Regions from separate parts of the Lachnoanaerobaculum sp. MSX33 genome, predicted to be linked through region 2. Evidence: predicted binding sites of a transcription regulator. Region 2 holds the regulator's gene; each other region holds the start of a gene.

Region 1 (7,865 bases), on a different contig from region 2:
TACCGGTGTTCGCGGTATGAGACTGAATAAAGATGATGAGGTCATCGGAATGCAGCTGGCATCTCAAGGGGAGTATTTGCTTCTTGTTTCTGAGTATGGGTATGGAAAGAGAACAAGGATATCCGAGTTCAAAGTCCAAAACAGAGGCGGTAAAGGTATCATATGCTATAAAGATAATGAAAAGACCGGAAAGTTGGTCGGAGCAAAACTTGTCAATGAAGACAGAGAGCTTTTGCTTATAACCACAGAGGGAATCATTATCAGAATAGAAGTAAGCGGAATATCAGTGCTTGGAAGAGCCGCATCAGGTGTTAAGCTTATGAATATAGACAGAGAAAGTGATACCAAGATTGCAAGTATTGCAAAGGTCAGAGAGGAAAAAAACACCGAATCTGAAGAGGAAAGCAATACATAGAAAGGAAATAAAATGCAAAAAATACCATTTTTGACATTAGATAAAGTAAGAGAAATTGTAAAAACATATCCGACCCCATGGCATATATATGATGAAAAGGGAATCAGAGAGAATGCAAAAAAATTAAATGAAGCATTCAGTTGGAATAAGGGATTTAAAGAATACTTTGCCGTAAAAGCCACTCCGAACCCTTTTATAATGAATATATTAAAAGAATGCGGTTGCGGTATGGACTGCTCTTCTATGACAGAGCTTGAATTAAGCGATGCCTGCGGTTTTAGCGGAAAAGATATAATGTTTTCCTCAAATGAAACTCCTATAGAAGAATTCAAGTTTGCAAATGAACTCGGTGCAATAATAAATCTGGATGATATAACACATATAGAATATGTTGAAAAGGCTTGTGGAAAATTGCCTGAGACTATGAGTGCCAGATATAATCCGGGCGGAGTCTTTACTATGTCAAACGGTATAATGGACAATCCGGGAGATGCCAAATACGGCATGACTCCCGATCAGATTATAGAAGCATTCAATATAATGAAGTCAAAGGGTGTAAAGTACTTCGGTATTCATGCATTTCTTGCAAGTAATACGGTTACAAATGAGTACTACCCTAAACTTGCAAAGGAACTGTTTGAGTTTGCCGTAAGAATAAAGAATGAATGCGGTATATGCGTAAGTTTTATAAATCTGTCAGGAGGAGTGGGTATACCGTATACTCCCGATCAGGAGCCTAATGATATATTTGAAATAGGCAAAGGTGTAAAAAAGGTATATGATGAAGTACTTGTAGCAAACGGTATTAAAGATGTGGCTATTTTTACGGAACTTGGTAGATATATGCTTGGACCATATGGAGCTTTGGTAACTGAGGCAATACATGAAAAGCATACACATAAGGAATATATAGGTGTGGATGCCTGTGCGGTAAATCTTATGCGTCCGGCTATGTATGGAGCATATCATCACCTTAGCGTCCTTGGTAAGGAAGAAGAAATTGCAGACCGTACATATGACATTGTAGGTTCACTGTGTGAAAACAATGATAAGTTTGCTATAGACAGAAAACTTCCAAAGATTGATAAGGGAGATTATATCTATATACATGATACGGGAGCACATGGCTTTTCAATGGGATATAATTACAATGGTAAGCTTAGGTCTGCGGAGTTACTCTTACAGGAGGGTGGAAGTGTAAAGATGATAAGAAGAGCGGAGACTGATAAGGACTATTTTGCAACTTTTGATTTTTGTAATATACTGGATAAGTATTTAAAATAAGATCTGCATATTTTTAAAAAGATAAGAAATCAAGTGGGATAAGTTAATATGATATTTAAAAAAAATCGGTCTGTATATTTTATGTCAATACTGGTTTGTTTTCTGTGTATCTTTTCACAAAGAGCATTGGCATCAACAGGAGTTTATATTCCGGATCCTGTAACAAGTTTTGTGGCAAATGTTAAGGATGCAGCCTATGGTGCAACAGGAGATGGTGTCAGTGATGATACTGAGGCGATACAAAGAGCCATTGATGCAGTTTCTGCGGCAGGTGGAGGAATCGTAGACATTCCGGCAGGAAACTATATGATTAACACATTGTATCAGACAGGAAACAGCTATGAGAAAGCCGGACTGGTACTTAAAAGCAATATTATTGTACGTATTGCAAGCGGTGCAACACTTTATGCGATTCCGAACGGAGAGAAGTCCTATCAGATGTTCAGTATCACACATGTTGACAATGTACATATAATAGGAGGTAGATTAATTGGTGACCGTGATAATCATATCGGAAATCTTGGACAGACCGGATATGGTGTCCGAATCACTGATTCTACAAATGTGGTTATTGAAGATTTGTATGCCGGTGAATTTTGGGGAGACGGAGTATTTTTAGGAGAAAACAGTAAAAATATTACTATCTATAGAGTTGTTTGTGATCACAATCGTCGTCAGGGAATGTCGATTGTAGGCGGTCAGAATGTCAAAATACTTGAGTCGGAGTTTAAACGCTCTGACGGTACACCTCCAAAGGCAGGAATTGATATTGAACCTGAGGGAGATTATCCGATTGCAAAAGATATTGAGGTACGTGGCTGTTTATTTGAAGGGAACGCTACAGGTTTTGTGGTTAGCAACCAGTATGCAAACAGTGTTGCAGCAAATATTACATTTGCCGATAATACTGTTCGTGATAATATAAGCGGAGTAGTCCTGGTAGGATTGAAAGGCGGTCTGGTTACAGGTAATAAAGTTTATAATGATCAAACTATAACAAAAAATGATATACATTGGGGCATCAGACTTCGCAACAACGGACGTTATTCAACAAGTAATGTCAGAGTCAGCGGAAACACTGTATATGGAGGAAATATTATTGACAGTACCGGAGAGAGCAGTAATACGGTTCAAAATAATACTTTTAAGGCTTCAGTCTATGTTCTTGGTATTGCACATGCAGAGCAAACACTTAATGCTAAGGTATATGACGGTGATTATGGAGATCTTCATGTTCATAATTCCATACTTGTTCCCGCATCTTCAATTTCTTCCTATCAGTGGTATGTAGACGGAACAGCTATTAGCGGTGCGACAAATTCAAGCTATATTCCTACAGCGGCAGATGCAGGAAAAGAGATTACTGTAAGGGTTCAGTATACTGATAAAGCCGGAAATGCAGAAGATGCAACAAGCTCTCCTACACTACCTGTAAATTATGCAAATCATGCACCGACTGATATTACGCTAAACCCTTTGTTTATCTACAGTGATGAATATTTGGCGGAAGTGGGACTGCTGACTACAACAGATCCTGATGCAGGAGATTCACATACATATACAGTTGATGATGAGCGCTTTGAGGTAGTATATGGTAATTTACTGCGTTTGAAAGGAGAAAATTATATTCCGTTTGGTTCTGTAAACACTATAACTCTCAATGTAACTTCAACTGATGCACTCGGTGCTTCTTTTACAAAAGCTTTTACAATAGAAGTTGCAAGGCCTAAGAACCAGCCGCCGAAAAAAATCACACTTGCCAACAATACACTAAATGCAGGAAGTCCCGGAGAAATAGTAGGAAAGCTTACAACTATTGATCTTAATGTAGGCGATACTCATACCTACACTTTAAGTGATTCACGTTTTGAAGTAAGTTCTGACAGTATGCTTAAGTTAAAAGATGGTATAAGTGTGGATGCGTCCACAGAGACAAGCATTAACTTGCAGGTAGTAGCAACTGATTCAGGCGGATGGGTTTGTACACAAAATTTCACTTTGCAGGTACAGTCAGAAACAACGAACAATACCGGAGCGACTAATAATACCGGAACTAATAATGGCGGAGCACAAAATAACGGAACAAATAACGGCGGCACAGTAAATACCGGAGCTAATAATAACAGTATCTCAACGCCGTCAGTACCTGAGCGTAGGAGAGGAGGCGGATCGGGAGGCTCCGACAGCAGAGATTCAGGATCTTCTTCACATAGTCGCAGAAGTACCGGTTTAAAGAATGGCAATACTTCATCCAATTCCTACTCTTATATTCAAACAGGCGTTAAAGTATATAATCATGGCAGTTGGAAAAAGAAAGGAAATATATGGCGACTTGAAGTTGACGGTTCATGGGCAAAATCCGTATGGGCATATATCTCGGATAATTGGTATCTTTTAAACGATAGAGGAGAGATGGTGACCGGATGGGCAAACGTTGACGGAAGATGGTATTTTATGGACGATTCAGGTGCAATGAGAAGCGGATGGCTGAAAGATGTAGGTGGAGAATGGTACTATCTGAATCCTATATCTGACGGTACCAAGGGTGCTATGCATGTAGGATGGCATCAAATCGACAACAAGTGGTATTATTTTAATACAGTTTCTAACGGTACACAGGGAAGAATGCTTAAGAGCCAGAGAACACAGGACGGTTATCTCCTTAAAGAGGACGGAAGCTGGGATGAGAGTGTCTCAAAGGAGTAAATTTAATTTGAAAGTGTTTATATATTTAAGAAATAATTCATAATAAGTTCAATGGTATTTCAATTCTTTTACGAAGAAGTATGATAATATTACATCATCATAACGAAGCACTTACAATGAATCCTATATATAGAAATCCTTAAGAAGGCACCCATTAAAAAGGGTGTCTTTTTAATTTGTTGAAATATCATTCTTGTATTGCTTAAAATATTAGAACTTGATAGAATGTACAGGATGTAGCTTTTGGATTTTGATCCTGCAGAGGTTATATCAGTAGGTATGTTTTAAGAGGAGAACAAAAATGATTGATAATGTATCATATCTCTTTGGATTCTTAGGCGGTCTTGGACTTTTCCTGTACGGAATGCATATCATGGCGGACGGTATGCAAAAGACTGCCGGAGGGAAGATGCAACAGTTCCTCAGTAAGATAACGGATAACAGGTTTACAGCCATCTTACTGGGTGCGGTAATAACAGCCATAATACAAAGCTCAGGTGCTACCACTGTAATGGTAGTAGGTTTTGTTAGTGCCGGAATGTTAAGCCTTGTCCAGGCTGTAGGTGTAATCATGGGTGCCAATATAGGTACTACAATTACAGCGTGGATAGTATCACTTGGAACAATAGGCGATTCACTCAAGCTCTTTCAGCCGGGATTCTATGCACCTTTAATGATTGGTATAGGTGCGATATTTATACTGTTTTCAAAATCCGACAAGAAAAAAACTATAGGTGAAATAATTCTGGGACTTGGAATGCTGTTTTTGGGACTTGATCTTATGGCAGGCAATATAAAGCCTTTCACAAGTGCTCCTATATTCTCGGAAGCGTTCAGAGTACTTGGAGGTAATCCGATACTCGGTATCATAGTAGGTATTGTAGTAACAGCTCTTATGCAAAGCTCATCAGCATCTGTAGGTATTTTACAGACACTTGCATTTAACGGTGTGGTAAATACTGCTGCAGCTATATATATAACTCTCGGACAAAATATCGGTTCCTGTGTTACAGCGATTATTTCAAGTTTGGGAAGCTCAAGAACTGCAAAGAGAGCCGCAGCTATACATCTTTTATTCAATACAATAGGTGCTATAGTCTTCGGTATACTTGGATTTATTGTATTTCAAGTGAATGTAAAACTTGCAAATCATACTATCAATGCTGTAGAGATTTCAATATTTCATACATTCTTTAATCTTACAATGACTACATTACTTTATCCTTTTGCGGGACTTCTTGTAAAACTTTCAGGAATGATTGTAAGAGGTAAGGATGATGAAGTTGAGGAAGAGGTAAAAGAGCCTGTACTACAGCTTGATGAAAGAGTTCTTCTAAGCCCGGCTTTTGCTGTACAGACTGCAAATAATGAAGTTGCCCGCATGGGAGAAATTGCTTTAAAAAGTTTAAATGCGGCTATTAGTGCTATCAACAATAAGAGCCTTGAAGATATAGAAACAGTTGCAAAATGTGAAAAGAAGCTTGATGATATGCAGGAAGCTTTGACTGAATTCCTTATAAAGGTAGACAATCTTTCACTCAGTGAAAGCCAGAAGAAGCATATTAACAATCTCTTCAATATGGTAACAGATATAGAAAGAGTCGGTGATCATGCGGACAACCTTTCTGAAAATGCAAAGTATATGATAGATAATAATCTTGAATTCAGTGATCTAGGTAAAGAAGATCTTGCAGAAATTTCAAAAGACAGTATTGAAGCCTTTGAAATCGCACTTAATGCAAGAAGCGGTGATGCTCTTAGAGCTGTGAGAAAGGTCAATAAGCTTGAGGATGAAGTGGATATGCTTGAGGATGAAATGAGAGAGAAACATATTGAAAGATTGTCAAAGGGAGATTGTAATCCACAGGCCGGAATCGCATTCCTTGATATCATAAGTAATTTGGAGCGTGTCTCAGATCATGCAACAAATATTGCGGGATATGTAAAGAATGAAATATAAATAAGAAGTTTTAAAGATTTACTTGCAATTATGTTTATAATTTTGTACAATTAAGAATGATTGATGAATAATTATCAATTGAGATAAACATCATTTTAAGTACTAATTTTAGGAGGAACTAAAATGTCAGTAAAAGTAGCAATTAACGGTTTTGGACGTATTGGTCGTTTAGCTTTCAGACAGATGTTTGAGGCTGATGGATATGAAGTAGTAGCAATCAATGATCTTACAGATCCTAAGATGTTGGCACATCTTTTAAAGTATGATACAGCACAGGGAGGATTTGCAGGACGTATAGGAGAAGGAAAGCACACAGTAGAAGCAGGTGAGGATTCAATCACAGTTGACGGAAAGAAGATTACAATCTACAAAGAGGCAGATGCTTCAAAGCTTCCTTGGGGACAGATCGGAGTAGATGTTGTACTTGAGTGTACAGGATTCTACACATCAAAGGAGAAGTCACAGGCACATATCAATGCAGGTGCTAAGAAAGTTGTTATTTCAGCTCCTGCAGGAAATGATCTTCCTACAGTTGTATTCAGCGTAAACGAGAAGACACTTAAGGCAAGTGACACAGTTATTTCGGCTGCTTCATGTACAACAAACTGTCTTGCACCTATGGCTGATACACTTAACAAGCTTGCTCCTATCCAGAGCGGTATCATGAGCACAATTCATGCTTATACAGGTGATCAGATGATCCTTGACGGACCACACAGAAAGGGTGACCTTAGAAGAGCAAGAGCAGGTGCTGCAAATATCGTACCTAACTCAACAGGTGCTGCAAAGGCTATCGGACTTGTTATCCCTGAGCTTAACGGAAAGCTTATCGGATCTGCACAGAGAGTTCCTGTTCCAACAGGTTCTACAACAATCCTTACAGCTGTTGTAAAGAAGGCAGGACTTACAAAAGAAGATATCAATGCTGCAATGAAGGCTGCCGCATCTGCATCATTCGGATACACAGAGGATGAGATTGTTTCATCTGACGTTATCGGTATGCAGTATGGTTCATTATTTGATGCAACACAGACAATGGTAACACCTATAGCTGATGATTTATATCAGGTTCAGGTTGTTTCATGGTACGATAACGAGAATTCTTACACATCACAGATGGTTAGAACAATCAAGTACTTTGCTGAATTAGCATAATTATAAATAGTATAAGAGACCAAGGTGGTCCGGTCATATTGGGCCGGACCGCCTTTTTTATTAATAAGGAGAAACTATGCTTAACAAGAAAACAGTAGATGATTTAAAGAATTTAAAAGGTCAGAAAGTATTGGTTCGTTGTGACTTCAATGTTCCCTTAAAGGACGGAGTTATCCAGAACTACAATCGTATAGACGGAGCAATCCCTACAATAAAGAAACTCCTTGACGGCGGAGCTAAAGTTATTCTTTGCTCACATCTTGGAAAGCCGAAGGGTGAGCCTTTACCTGAGATGAGCCTTGCACCTGTAGCTCCTGCACTTTCAGAGAGACTTGGAGTAAATGT
Region 2 (7,865 bases):
AGCTCTTCGGCTTCTTCATTTATTTTCTTAGCCTGATCCAGCGTAAAAACCGATTCCCTTATATCAAATACTATTGATTCTTTGTAGCTGTTTCTTGGAATACATGCCAGTATCAAAATAGGATTTGTGATACCATGGTATCTAAGATTAACACCTTCTTCAAGTGTAGCTACGCAGAAAAAGTCCACAATATCTTTTATATATAATGATACGGGAACACTTCCATGTCCATAACCGTCAGCCTTTACAATTGCCGCCAGTTTCATATTTTCTTTTAAAGCTTTTTTTGTAACTGTTAAATTATGCTTTATTGCATCCAGATCAACCTTTGCATAAGCACGTCTATATGAGTCCATTTCTCTTCCTTCTATTAAGCACTTCACCTATATTATCTATAATTTCTCTTGCCAAAATACTGTGCTCTCCATATTTTTTACCGGCAATACTGCCGGCCATGCCGTGTATGAAAACTCCAAGCGCCACAGCCATATCATCATCTATGCCAAGACAAAACATGCCTGCAATTATACCGCATAGAACATCTCCGCTTCCGGCCTTTGCCATGGCTGCACTTCCGGATTTATTTATAAATGTATCCTCCTTTGCGGCGATAACACTTTGATGAGATTTTAAAACTACTGTAATACCGTATTTATTTGCATATTCCTCGGCATACTTTACCGGATCCGATAATATATCATCTATAGATACATCTATCAATCTTGACATCTCCCCTATATGAGGAGTGATAATAATATTATCTGTATAATACTTTGTAAGTGTAGCATCAGCTGCAATAATATTCAAAGCATCCGCATCTATTATCATAGGAACATAACATTCGGCTAAAACATATTCTACAATGATTTTAGCATAATAATCTGTAGAAAGTCCCGGTCCAAGTACCACTACGCTTGACCAATCAAGACATGACTTAATCTTATTTATAAAGCATTCCTTATTCTCATATGCTTCTCTCTCATCATAAGTTGTTATTATTGCTTCAGGTAAAAGTGTTTGTAAAATTGTACGATTTTTGCTTACCGTAAGTATTCTAACCAAACCTGCGCCTGAACGATATGCCGCCATTGCACTCAAAAATGCGGCACCGCTCATTCCGTTACTTCCGGCAATAACCAGAACATGCCCATAGCTGCCTTTATTTGCATTCTTAATTCTTTCAGGTATATATTTTAATGCAGTTTCATCAAGAATTCTCATATCCCCATCTCCACATATTAGTCTGTTTCTATTACTACCATTGCAATTGCCAATGAGTCGGTATTGCTTATGGATACATGGATTTTATTCTCATCAATTCCTTGTAAATGTCTGTTTGAATTATTACAGATTTTTATAAAAGGCTTTCCAAGTTCATCTCTGAGTACCGCCAAGTCCTTAAGTTCAACACCTCTGAAACCTGTTCCCAATGCTTTTACAAAGGCTTCCTTTGTAGCAAAATTTCCGGCCAGAAAACTGTCTCTGTTTCTGCCTCCGGCCATATCTATTTCACTATCATTGAAAGCCTTCTTTAAAAAAAATTCCTTTTTAATTGCATTTGATATTCTGTCTATTTCGACTATATCAGTGCCGATCCCTCTAATCATACTTCCCTTCAAAAGGAACAGCATCTACATTACTGACTCTATATGACAGCCTCATAAGAGATTCTGAAAGATGCACATTCTCAACAACTACATCATCAGGTACAACCAAATCTGTATGTGCAAAATTCCAGATTGCCTTTATTCCCGACTTTATAAGTCTGTCCGCAACTTCCATTGCTCTGGTCTTCGGTATTGTAAGTGCCGCTATCTGTATATCATTTTCAGATACAAACTTCTCAAGGTTATCAAGAGAATACACTCTTGCACCACGTATAGTTTTTCCGAAAAGATTAGGATCCACATCAAACATTCCTTTGATAAGGAAACCTCTTCTTTCAAAGTTTGCATAATTTGCAATAGCCTGTCCCAAATGACCTGCACCTATTATTATAATATTATGCTGACGGTCAATTCCCAAAATCTTTGCGATTTCATTATACAGATATCTTACATTATATCCGTATCCCTGCTGTCCGAAACCTCCAAAGTTGTTTAAATCCTGTCTGATTTGAGAAGCCGTAACCTTCATTCTCTCACTGAGTTCTTTTGAGGATATTCTTTCAACACCCTCTTCTGACAGCTCACCTAAGTATCTATAGTATCTTGGCAGTCTTGAAATGACTGCTCTGGATATTTTTCTTTCTTCCATATTTATTCCGTTCCAAATATCAATTTATAAATTATTCTCAGCAATTCCATTTGTTAAGAATTCTACAATTAGTATATTATCTATTAATATAAATGTCAATACAGATATATATGGTGAATATTATATATTTTATTAAGTTTTTGAGCATATAAAGGCTTCATTTGTATCATGAATTGTCTTGCATTTAAGCATGTATTTAAGCTATACTTATGTGGATTATATGGCTAAGGAGGCAAATTTTGATTTTAAATGCTACAAATATCTCAAAGTCTTTCGGAAGCAATGAGATAATAAAAGATGCAAATTTTTTAGTCAATGAACATGAAAAAGTTGCCATTGTCGGTGTAAACGGTGCCGGAAAAACCACACTGCTAAAAATACTTACAGGTGAGGAACATGCCGACAGCGGTAATGTTATACTTGCAAAGGATGCAAAACTCGGATACTTAAGACAGATAAATAATGTAGATTCCACATTAAGTATTATAGATGAGCTATATACAGTTATAGAGCATATCCTTAACATGGAAAAAAGAATGTTAGAGATGCAGGAACAGATGCAACATCTTTCAGGCGAGGCACTTGAAGAGTTATATTCTTCATATACCGCTCTTACTCACAGTTATGAGCTGATGGACGGATATGCCGCAAAGAGTAAAGTCATCGGTATTTTAAAAGGACTCGGATTCGATGAAAATGATTTTGACAGAAAGATAAATACATTATCAGGAGGTCAAAAAACAAGAGTCTTCCTTGCAAAACTGCTTTTAGAAGAACCTGATATTATTTTACTTGACGAGCCTACAAACCACTTGGATCTTCGAAGTATAGAATGGCTTGAATCCTATCTTTTAAACTATAAGGGTGCGGTAATTATAGTTTCACATGACAGATATTTTCTTGATAAGATAGTTAGTAAGGTCATAGATATTGAAAACGCCGAAGTCCAAATGTATTCCGGAAACTATTCAGACTTCTCCGCAAAAAAGCAGATGCTTTTAGATGCCAAAATGAAGGAATATTTGAATCAGCAACAGGAAATAAAACATCAGGAAGCTGTTATTACAAAGCTTAAGCAATTTAACAGAGAAAAGTCGATAAAACGAGCCGAGAGCCGTCAAAAACAACTTGAAAAGATTGAAAGAGTCGAAGCTCCAAAAACTCATATAGAAAATATGAGACTCTCTTTGGATATTTCAAAAGAAAGCGGTAAGGATGTGCTTACAGTACATGATTTGTCAAAGAGTTTTGATGAAAAGCATCTCTTTTCAAATATAAATTTTGAAATAAAAAGAGGGGAAAGAGTCGCTATTATAGGTGATAACGGTACAGGAAAGACTACCCTACTAAAGATTATAAACGGACTTTTAACTCCTGATACCGGTGAAGTAATCTACGGGTCAAATGTTTCCATTGCGTACTATGATCAGGAACACCAGGTACTTCATATGGACAAGACTTTGTTTGATGAGATTTCAGATACTTACCCTGAGATGAACAATACTCAAATAAGAAACATACTTGCAGCTTTTCTTTTCACAGGTGAGGATGTGTATAAAAAGATCGGTGATCTTTCAGGTGGAGAAAGAGGCAGAGTATCTTTGGTTAAACTTATGTTATCAAAAGCAAATTTCCTGCTTTTGGATGAGCCTACAAACCATTTGGATATTCTAAGTAAGGATGTACTTGAAAGTGCCTTAAACAGTTTCCCGGGTACTATTTGCTATGTATCACATGACAGATACTTTATCAATAAGACCGCAACAAGGATTCTTGATCTTACAGGAAACAGATTACTTAACTATATAGGAAATTATGATTACTATATTGAAAAAAGAGAGGCGGTAGAAGGTGCAGCCAATCTTTCAAATAATAATATAGAAGAAAAACCTACAGAAATCTCAGATTCAAAACAGGAATGGATTGAAAATAAGACTGCACAGGCTCAAAAAAAGAAAGTAACAAATGCCTTGAACAAATGTGAAAAGGAAATAGAAAAACTTGAAGAAAAACTTGCTCTTATCGATGAGGAATTTGCCGATCCTGAGATTTCCTCAAATGTAGGTAAGCTTATGGAACTGCAAAAAGAAAAAACAGCTCTGGAAGAAAAGCTTGAAAAGCTTATGAACGAGTGGGAAGAACTGACTTTAAGTCTGGAGGAAAATTAATATGAAAATGAAAAAGTTTTTTGCGATAATAATCTTACTTTTACTTATATTCAGTTTGATCTCAACTGTTCTTGTTGCAATATTCTCAGACAATATCAGATTGCTTTTTGTATTATTGTTTATAGATATTGTAATGCCTGTAATAATATATGCATATCTTGTAATAACAAAACAGATAAGAAATCTTGATAAAAAAGATGATGATAAGGAATAACAAAGCAGCTATAATAAAGTATTTGTGTGTAAATAAACGACCGGCTTATTAAGTCGGTCGTTTAACTTTAAATATTTATTCTTCTTTTGGCTTATTCTCGGAATATCCGCATTCTTCATTCATGCAAAGTAGCTTATTTCCTTTTTCAACCATATATGAGCCGCATTTTGGACAGGCTATAGAAGAAGGCTTATTCCATGACATAAAATCACATTCAGGCGCATTGCTGCAACCATAGTATATTCTTCCCTTCTTAGTCTTCTTTATTACTACTTCACCATCACATTTAGGACATTTAACTCCTATCTTTTCAAGATACGGCTTTGTATTCTTACATTCGGGGAATCCCGGACATGCTAAAAACTTTCCGTGCGGACCATATTTTATAACCATGTTTCTTCCACAGTTTTCACATATCACATCTGTAACTTCATCAGCAAGCTTTACATTTTCAAGCTCCTTTGAAGCCTGCTCTACTGCCGACTCAAGATCCGGATAAAAGTTTGATACAACAGTTTTCCAATTTACACTTCCGTCACCTACAGAATCCAGTAATTGCTCAAGATTTGCCGTAAATTCCTTATCCACTATGCTCCCGAAATAGTTAACCATCATAGAGTTTACAATCTGTCCAAGCTCGGTAACATAGAGATTTTTTTGCTCTTTAACAATATAATGTCTTGCAAGAATTGTAGTAATAGTAGGTGCATATGTTGACGGACGTCCTATTCCCTGTTCTTCCAATGCCTTTACAAGACTTGCTTCCGTAAAATGTGCAGGCGGCTGTGTAAAATGCTGTACATCCAAAAGCTTTTCAAGTTTAAGTTCATCTCCTACCTTAAGCTTTCCGATAACAGCATCCGAACTTACCTTTTCTTCTTCATCATCATCAGTATAAACACTCATAAATCCGTCAAATACTATTTTTGAGCCGGACATAGTAAAGATATAATCTCCTGCACTGAGCTTCACTGAAGTAGTCTTATACTTTGCATTTTCCATTCTGCTGGCAACAAATCTCTTCCATATAAGCTGATACAGTCTGAAAAGCTCTCTTGGCAAAGATTCTTTAACCATTGCCGGAGTAAGATTCACATCTGTAGGTCTTATAGCCTCGTGTGCATCCTGAACATTATTGTTATTTGTCTTTGTAACAACATTTTTTGAAACATATTCAGATCCGTAGCTTTTATCTACAAACTCTCTTGCAGCGGCATCTGCCTCGGCAGCTATTCTGGTTGAGTCTGTACGCAAATATGTTATAAGAGCTATTGTTCCCTTGCCCTTTACTTCCACACCTTCATATAATTGCTGTGCAAGCCTCATTGTCTTTTGAGTTGAATAGTTTAACTTTTTGCTGGCTTCCTGTTGCAAGGTAGATGTTGTAAACGGAATAGGAGCCTTCTTTACTCTTTCACCCTCATTTATCTCTGAAACCACATATGAAGCACCCTTTAATGCCTTTAATATTTTATCCATCTCAGCTTTATTGTTTATGGCAAGCTTACTCTTTTTACCATAGAACTTGGCATTTACAGTCTTTTTTGAGTGCTCGGTCAAAAACTCGGCTTCAAGAGTCCAATACTCCTCAGGAATAAACTCATCTATTTGTGCTTCTCTGTCACATATCATTCGAAGAGCTACAGACTGCACTCTACCGGCAGACAATCCTCTTTTTACCTTTGCCCAAAGTAGAGGGCTGATAGAGTATCCCACCATACGATCCAATACTCTTCTCGCCTGCTGCGCATCCACAAGATTCATATCCAGATTTCTTGGATGCTTAATAGCCTCTTTTATTGCATTTTTTGTAATCTCATTAAAACTGATACGAAATACCTTTTTTTCACTGTCTTCAAGTTTTAAAGCCTTTGACAGATGCCAACTTATTGCCTCACCCTCACGGTCAGGGTCGGTTGCAAGATATATTTTATCAGCTTTTTTAACATCTTTTTTCAGTTTAGCAAGTAACTCGCCCTTGCCTCTTATGGTAATATATTTCGGTTCAAAGTCATTTTCAACATCAATACCCATTGTGGATTTAGGCAGATCCCGCACATGCCCGTTTGACGCCGTAACCTCATACCCCGAACCTAAATATTTTTTAATGGTCTTTACCTTTGCAGGCGACTCCACTATCACTAAACTTCCAGCCATTTTAACCCCTTACTAACTTAATCTCTTACAATAATAATTTGATGATACTTGTACGATAAAACCTTCCAATTCAAGTAATAAAAGTGAGCTAAGCACTTGAGAGATGTCTAAAGCGCTTTCTTTGATTATGTCATCTATATATTTCGGTTTTAAATCAAGGCAACTATAAACCTTTTTATCATTCTTTGCAAGTATATTAGAGTTTTTTTCATTATATACTTGAATTTTTTTATCAACATTAAGATCAAGTGCTTCCAAAATATCCGTAGGTGAGGTTATAATACCGGCACCGTCGGATATCAATTTATTACATCCAAGACTCATACAATCTGTTATTCTTCCCGGTAGTGCAAATACTTCTCTCCCCTGTTCTATGGCATGTGTTGCCGTTATAAGTGAACCCGACTTAAGTCTTGCTTCTATTACTACAGTAATATCCGCCAGACCTGAAATAATACGGTTTCTTATAGGAAAATTAAACTTTAAAGGATTTGTTCCCAAAGGAAATTCAGATATAACACCTCCAAAGCCTTCACTACATAACTTATTGTATAGAGTAAAATTGCTATCAGGATAACATACATTTACTCCTGTGCCAAGTACTGCATAAGTTTTTCCTTTAGAAATAACAGCACCCTCATGTGCCATACTGTCGACTCCAAGTGCCATTCCGCTTATTATATCCACATCATTTGCAGCCAGTTCCTGTGCAATAAACTTTGCCATTCCAAATCCATATTCACTTGCACCTCTACTGCCCACTATTGCTACGCTCTTTCTCTGCCTTGGAATATCACCTTTTACAAATATGCCGAAAGGATAATCTCTTAAATCCAAAAGCTTTTTGGGATAATCATCTTCAAACGGAAGTATAAACTTTATTTTTCTTTCATCTAAAGACAGATATTTTTCATGTAGTTCATTTAGTTTAATTTTTAATCCTAAAACAGCCTTAATTTGCTTTTCACTTAGTTTTACTTTCATCTTTAAATTTTCAAAGTTCATTTCAAAAATACTGTATAAAGGTTTAATATTCTCATATATAGCACGCTTTGAAGCATAACCGAGCT
Region 3 (7,865 bases), on a different contig from region 2:
ATTCTCACTGTAGATAAACTGCTGCAATTATAAAAGGCAGAGGCACCTACAATCTTTAAACTATCCGGTAAATATATGCTCTTAAGATTTATACAATCACTAAATGTTTTTTCTTTTATTTCAGTTATAGTATTGGGTAGCTGTACGTTTGTCAGAGAACTACATTCTGAAAATGCACCTTCCTCTATTACTCTAACATCACCGGGAATATCTATTTCTGTTAATGATTTACATTTTAAAAATGCACCATTTCGTATAACTTCTAATCTTTCAGGTAATTTGATATCTTTTAAATTTGGGCAATTATAAAAAGCTCCCATTTCAATTTCTTTAATTCCGTCGGATAATGTAACCATCTCTAAATTCATGCAGTCTGCAAAAGCAAAAATTCCAATTTCATTTACTCCATCCGGTATTTCCACTACTTTTAAATCTTCTTTTTTTTCAGTAATTCCACTTTTTATACCTATAAAAACATTGTCTTTAATTATTATCCTACACTTCCAATTAATAAACGTAAGATAAACAATCCAAAGCACTAAAAAAAACAGTAATATGACTAAGTATTTTTTAATATTCTTCATTTTTTATCCCAATTTAAACTCTTTTATTCAGTTGCAACTTAAAATTAACCACGATTATATACTATAAATATTTTCTAAAATTTTTATTTAAATGTCAATATAAAAATACATATTTTTATATTTGGTATAATTGTAACAGCTGTCCTTTAGTGTTTTTTATAGAACAAGTGATTATTTTCATTTAATAAATATTATTATTGAAAGTCTAATTAACTACACGCTCTCCAACCTTCTCCTCCATCCCCTCAATAAATACCACTTGCTATATTTTAAATTTATGCTAGAATCTGTAGTATTGCTTAATCTATTTAAGCAAAATATTTTTGACGAGAGGTTTTTACACAATGAAATTAAGTGCAAGAAATCAATTCAAAGGAATTGTAAAGAATGTAAATGAAGGTGCTGTTAACGGCATCGTTACTATTGAAGTAAATGGAGAGGCTGTTTCAGCTACTATTTCTGTTAATGCTATCAAGGAGCTCGGATTAAAGGACGGAGCTGCCGCAATCGCTGTTATCAAGGCTACAGAGGTTATGGTTGCTACAGAGCTTCCAAAGATTTCTGCAAGAAACAAGTTCAAAGGTGTTGTAAAGAGCATTGAGGAAGGTGCTGTTAATGACATCGTAGCTGTCGAGACAAAGCTTGGTGTAGTTTCCGCAACAATCTCAAAGAATGCTGTAAAAGAGCTTGAGCTTGCCGTAGGTAAAGAAGCTTATGCTATTATCAAGGCTACTTCGGTAATGGTAGGTATTGAATAATATTTTTTAAATCAAAAAAGACTGCCCTTAAGATTTCTCAATCTTTAAGTAGCAGTCTTTTTTATTTTATTATTTTAACTTAAGCATAAGCTCATTGCTTCTTTTTATAAATGCACTCATTCTCTCAGGTGAAAGCGGACTGTGTGATATTGAAGCCAAATCATACAACTGTTCACATATCATGTCAAATAACTCTTCATGATTGTTTTCAAGAAGTTCCTTTACAAGCGGATGATTTGCATTAAGAACCAAAGTCTCTCCCTCTCCTCCAAACATTGAAGGATCCATGCCCATCATTCCGTACTGCTTCATCATCTCCTGCATTCTTCTGCTCTCTTCAGATATTGTGATTACCGAAGAAATATCATCGCTCTTTAAAAGCTGTACAGAAACTTTCAATCTGTCATTGTGAAGAGCGGTCTTTACCTTTTCAGATAATGCATCATATGAAGCCTTTGTATCTTCAGCTACCTCCTCACTTCTCATATCATCCGTCATATCGGAATCTATTCTAAGGAATTTTACATTATCTCTTTTCATCTCAAGAGTTGAGATAAAAGGTACATCAATGCTGTGTGGCAATACTACAGCATCCTTTCCGGCAGACTTAAAGATATTTACATACTGGCTCTGCTCTTTTACATCATTTACATAGAATATCTGAGTTTTTTCAACCTCTTTTTTCTCTTCGGAGTTCTCAATATTCTCATCTGCAGAAGTTTCAACCTTATCCTCGGAATTTTTACTTTCATCAACAAGCTCGTTTAATGTAAGGTACTTATCATTTATATTTTTAAATAATATATAATCTTCTACCTTTTTACCGAACTTCTCGTCTTTAAGATAACCGTACTTTATAAACGGTGCGATATCATCCCAGTATTTCTCATACTTATCTCTCTCGGTCTTGCACATACCTGAAAGCTTATCTGCAACTTTCTTTGCAATATATTCCGAGATTTTTCTTACCGAACCGTCATTTTGCAAAGCGGATCTTGAAACATTAAGCGGAATGTCCGCACTGTCTATTACACCCTTTAACAGTAATAAAAACTCCGGAATAACTTCCTTTATATTGTCGGCGATAAATACCTGATTGTTGTAAAGCTTTATTGTTCCCTCTATAGAATCATACTCCGTATTTATCTTAGGGAAGTATAAAATTCCTTTTAGGTTAAAAGGATAATCCATATTTAAATGAATCCAGAAGAGCGGTTCCTTATAATCCATAAAGACTTTTCTGTAGAAATCGATATATTCTTCATCGCTGCACTCATTAGGATGCTTAGTCCAAAGCGGATGTATATCATTTAGCGCTACAGGACGCTTTTTAATCTTTATCTTTTCCTTTGCAGGCTCTATTTCAACCTCTTCCTTAGTGCCGTCTTCTTTTTCTTTTTCCTCTGTCTTTGCAGGCTCAATTATAGTCTCTATTACGGTATCGCTTTCTAAAAGCTCATCTTTTTCTATAATTTCAGTAGCTTCCTCCGCATCTATATCCTTTAAGAATATCTCTACAGGCATAAATGAACAGTACTTGTTAAGTATCTCTCTTACTCTGAACTCGTTTGCGAACTCATGGCAGTTATCATTAAGGTATAGTGTAATAGCAGTTCCTCTCGAAGCTCTGTTGCCTTCTCCCATCTCAAACTCAAGACCGCCGTCACTTACCCAATGTATAGGCTTTGCGCCTTCTTTGTATGACAGTGTGTCAATACTTACTTTATCCGCTACCATGAATGCGGAGTAAAATCCAAGACCGAAATGACCTATTATCTGCTCTTCATTTGTCTTATCCTTATATTTTTCTATAAAATCCACAGCACCTGAAAAGGCTATCTGATTTATATACTTTTCCACCTCTTCTTCAGTCATACCGATACCGTTATCTATAAAACGTATAAGTTTTTGTTTTGGGCTGACTTCCACATTTATCTTATATTCATCTCCTTCAGGCTTTGTAAACTCTCCTGCAAGGCTTAATTTTTTCAACTTTGTTATAGCATCTGTTGCATTTGAAATCAATTCTCTTACAAAAATATCATGATCTGAATACAACCATTTCTTTATAATCGGAAATATATTTTCACTGTTTATTGATAAGTTTCCCTTTTTCATTTCATCACCTCTCTAATAAATTTGCAAATATATTATTTGCTTTGATATAACTATTATAACCATGAAAATATAAAAGTCAATAAAAAATTGGCACTCACCTAATATGAGTGCCAATAACTATTATTATATTTAATTATTTAACCAACTTATCAAGCTCTTTTACAGATTCAGTCTCAATAGCAATACCATGTGTTGCCTTAGCCGCATACTGATTTACTGCACCTTGAGATTTCTTGATATTCTGCATTGTTCCCGGTCCTGCCACGCAGCCTCCCGGACATGCCATTCCTTCAAGAAGATATCCCGGATACTTTCCTGCTTTGGCCATTGTCATCATCTTTTTGCAATCTGCAAGGCCTTCCGCATTCATTACCTTTACTTCTCTGTCAGGATACTGACTCTTAATAACTCCTACAACCGCCTTTGCAACTCCTCCGGATACCGCAAAGTTTCTTCCGTCTGTAGATGCATCGTTGACACCGTTCGGATCTTCTTCAAGATTTTCAATATCTATATGTTTTGCATCAAATATTCCGGCCATCTCTTCAAATGTAAGCACAAAGTCCACTTCACTTCTTACCTCTGTCCACATAGCCTCAAGCTTCTTTGCGGAACATGGTCCGATAAATACCACTTTTCCGTCCGGATGCTGTTTCTTTATAAGTCTTGCCGTAAGTGTCATAGGTGTAAGTGCCATTGATATACATTCAGCCTGATCCGGGAACACTTTCTTTGCCATCAATGACCACGAAGGACAACATGATGTACCCATAAAAGGTAATTTCTCAGGCACTTCATCAAGGAAGTCAAATGCCTCCTGTGTGGCACAAAGATCGGCACCGATAGCAACCTCAAATACATCGGCAAATCCGAGCGCTTTCATTGCCGCACGGAGTTTTCCGGGAGTAACCTTCGGACCGAACTGGCCTACGAAAGCAGGAGCAATAGCCGCATATACTCTGTCTCCCGACTGAATGGCTCTGATAGTCTGGAAAATCTGTGATTTATCTGAAATTGCGCCGAAAGGACAATTTACAAGGCACTGTCCACATGATACACATTTATCGTAGTCAATATCGGCTTTACCGTTTTCATCTGAAGATATTGCATCCATACCGCATGAAGCCGCACAAGGTCTTGTCTGAATAATGATTGCATTATATGCGCAAACATTTGCACATCTTCCGCATTTGATACACTTTTCCTGATTGATACTTGAGAATCCGCTCTCTTTATCTATCTTTACGGCACCTGTAGGACAAACCTCCGAACATGGATGTGCCAGGCATCCCTGACAACCGTTAGTTACATATACTCTCTTTTCAACACAACCATGACATGCAAATTTAATTATATTAATTAACGGTGGTGTATAATATGTCTCCGCCTTATCCGCAAGCTCTATACCCTCAGACAAAGGAGCATGATTAGCCGCACTTCTGTAAGGCAATCCCATAGCAAGTCTGAGCCTCTCACCTACTATAGCTCTTTCCAGGAAAACATTATTTCTAAAATTTCCCACTTCACCGGGAATAATCTTATAAGGAAGCTCCTCTATTCTTTTATCTACCGGCCACTCTGTGTGATAAGCCATTCTGGCAACTTCTCTAAAGATTCTATGTCTTATTTCCTGAATTCTTGTTTCAACACCTCTCACAATTTTCCTCCACTAAAAAAATTTTCCGTTTATAGTGACAATAGTTTCAGTATTTCTAAAACCGTCTTCTATACTGAGCAATGATATAATACTATATTTAAAAAATAAAATAAAGGTATATTGTTATTTTTTTATCAATTTCTTGTTTTTTATAAGAAACATACAAAATTGCATTAAAAAAAACGCAAAAACGGCAGACTGTACAGCCTGCCGTAAAATGTCTTATTTAATTTAACTTAAGATTAGTTCTCTTTCTTCTTTGTTGCAATTACAAATGCACCTGCTACAGTTGAAAGACCGAGTAATGCTGCATAAAGTCCCATTGCTGAAGCATCAGCTGTCTTAGGTACATTTAATTTTCCACGCTTAGCTGCTGTCACATCACCCTTTGTTGTAACATTTGTGTTTCCTGCTGCAGGACCTACATTAGCTGAAGGTGCAGTAGTATTTGATGGTGCAGGACCGTAATTTGACGCAGGAGTATTTGTAGGTGCTGTTGTTGCAGTAACAGTTCTTGAGCTTCCACTTCTTGATGAGCTTGATGAACCTCCTCTGCTGCTTGATGCTGTAGAGTTTGAACGAGTAGCCATAGAAGGTGTTGCATTAGATACTGTTGATCTTACTACAACTGTAGAAGTACCCGGTATAATAATCTCTGAAGGTGCCTTCTCTCCCTCTATTCCTATAATACGGGTTATCTTTCCCTCATTAATAACCTGTGCGCTTGCAGCGTCTGCAGATTTTCCAGGAATAATTATCTGTGAAGGTGCGGCAAAAGCAACTACACTACCTGAAACTAAACCTAAAGCCAATGTTAATGATAAAACTGTTTTTTTGATTATTGATAAGTGCATGATATGATACCTCCTTTTTCATATAAGTTTTTTTGATGAAGCTAATATATAACCTTATGAAAAAATTTTCAAGCACTTTATTCAATATGTAAATTTATAGTAAGATTTCTTACGAATAAACATATTTTCTTATAAATATATTTATTATTCCGTATCATTTTCAAGTTTAGAAGCTCTTGCCTCAACTTCCTTCTTCTGGATATCTCCCGGTGTCTGCTCATACCTTGCAAATTCATAGCTGAATACACCCATACCTCCGGTCATTGAACGAAGTTCGGTATTGTATCCGAAAAGCTCAAGCATAGGAACATCGGCTCTTATAAGCTGTTTTCCGTGATTGATTGACTCCATACCGAGAACTCTACCACGTCTCTTGTTGAGATCTCCCATAACATCACCTGTGAATTTATCGGGAACTATTACACTTACTGTATAAATAGGCTCCAAAAGTACAGGTGCAGCCTTCATAAATCCGTCCTTAAATGCGATTGTTGCAGCCATCTTAAATGCCATTTCAGATGAATCAACAGGGTGATATGAACCGTCCAAAAGCACAGCCTTTACACCTACTACAGGATATGCGGCCAAAGGTCCCTTAACGCAACACTCAGCCACTCCTTTTTCAACTGCAGGGAAATAATTCTTAGGTACCGAACCTCCGAATACAGTCTCCTCAAATACATATGGCTTCTCAAGATCTCCTGAAGGTTCAAAGCTCATCTTTACATCACCGAACTGACCGTGTCCACCTGATTGCTTCTTATATCTTCCTGCAGCCTCAACCTTTTGTCTGATAGTCTCTTTGAAAGCTACCTTAGGTCTTGAAAGCTCTATCTTCACCTTATATCTATCTAAAAGTTTGCTAACTACGATTTCAAGTTGTTGATCACCTATTCCGTAAAGAAGAGTCTGTCTGTTTAAAGTATCGTTCACATGCTTTAATGTCAAATCTTCTTCCATAAGTTTTGACAGACCTGATGAAAGTTTATCCTCTTCACCCTTGTTTACGATCTTATATCTCATACATGTATATGGTGATGAGATCTTTGGTCCATGATAAAGGATAGGTGCATTCTTTAACGCAATAGTATCACCTGTAGTTGTTGCACTAAGCTTAGCCATAGCGCCGATATCACCGGCAACAAGCTCAGGTACTTCTATAGCGTTCTTTCCTCTGAGTACATAAATCTTTCCGGATTTCTCCTCTGTTTCCTTACCTACATTATAGATTGCACTGTCAGGCTTCAGTGTACCTGTACAAACCTTAACCAATGAGTATTTTCCTATGAAAGGATCCACGATTGTCTTAAATACTCTTGCAGATAATGAAACCTCTTTATTATATTTTGCTGTAAAATGCTCACCGTTGCTTACGTCCACTCCCACACACTCTTTATAATCAGGTGACGGGAAATACTTTTCAATTGCCATCATAAGTGCCTTAAATCCCTGTGCGTCCACTCCTGAACCCATCATTACAGGCACGATATCTCCGTTGCAAATATTTTCTTTGAGTGCTGTTGAAATTTCATCATCACTGAATTCCTCACCTGAAAGATATCTTTCCATGTATTCTTCGCTTGTCTCGGCAACGGCCTCCATCAAGGCCTCTCTTGCAATCTTTAAGTTGGCTTCAACATAATCAGGTATCTCACACTCTACATAATCTGATAGGTTTGTAAATCTTCTACCCTTCATCTTTACGACATTTACAAATCCCACGAACTTTTCGTTTTCTCTGATTGGAAGATGGAAAGGAGCCACTTTTCTTCCGAAGCGAGTTTCAAGCTTCAAAAGCAGTTCACGATAGCTTGCCTTGTCATCGTCCATATTTGTTACAAAGAATATTCTAGGTAAACCGTATTCTTCGCACAACTCCCATGCTTTTACTGTA

Evidence for each region. The regulator Rex, encoded in region 2, represses fermentation and respiration genes when NADH is low (regulators of the CRP and FNR family bind a similar motif). The targets are predictions, from matches to a motif close to ATTGTTAANTANTTAACAAT.
Region 1: a site for Rex is predicted at 6,425-6,444, ahead of gap (type I glyceraldehyde-3-phosphate dehydrogenase). Genes of this name have one in related genera too.
Region 3: a site for Rex is predicted at 5,237-5,256, ahead of HMPREF1495_RS10095 (4Fe-4S dicluster domain-containing protein). Genes of this name have one in related genera too.

The regions. Positions count from the first base shown of each region.
Region 1 is NZ_AZXX01000007.1:41,370-49,234, forward strand. It holds gene gyrA (DNA gyrase subunit A) at 1-415, shown strand, start outside; gene HMPREF1495_RS00765 (diaminopimelate decarboxylase) at 428-1,699, shown strand; gene HMPREF1495_RS00770 (glycosyl hydrolase family 28-related protein) at 1,748-4,405, shown strand; gene HMPREF1495_RS00775 (Na/Pi cotransporter family protein) at 4,707-6,365, shown strand; gene gap (type I glyceraldehyde-3-phosphate dehydrogenase) at 6,489-7,520, shown strand; gene HMPREF1495_RS00785 (phosphoglycerate kinase) at 7,597-7,865, shown strand, end outside.
Region 2 is NZ_AZXX01000092.1:19,456-27,320, forward strand. It holds gene alr (alanine racemase) at 1-356, opposite strand, end outside; gene HMPREF1495_RS11505 (NAD(P)H-hydrate dehydratase) at 343-1,221, opposite strand; gene acpS (holo-ACP synthase) at 1,239-1,607, opposite strand; gene HMPREF1495_RS11515 (redox-sensing transcriptional repressor Rex) at 1,600-2,256, opposite strand; gene abc-f (ribosomal protection-like ABC-F family protein) at 2,496-4,424, shown strand; gene HMPREF1495_RS11525 (cell division protein DIVIC) at 4,426-4,638, shown strand; gene topA (type I DNA topoisomerase) at 4,714-6,795, opposite strand; gene dprA (DNA-processing protein DprA) at 6,808-7,865, opposite strand, start outside.
Region 3 is NZ_AZXX01000086.1:7,105-14,969, forward strand. It holds gene HMPREF1495_RS10080 (leucine-rich repeat domain-containing protein) at 1-584, opposite strand, end outside; gene HMPREF1495_RS10085 (TOBE domain-containing protein) at 929-1,342, shown strand; gene htpG (molecular chaperone HtpG) at 1,412-3,460, opposite strand; gene HMPREF1495_RS10095 (4Fe-4S dicluster domain-containing protein) at 3,594-5,117, opposite strand; gene HMPREF1495_RS10100 (sortase B protein-sorting domain-containing protein) at 5,360-5,971, opposite strand; gene HMPREF1495_RS10105 (elongation factor G) at 6,116-7,865, opposite strand, start outside.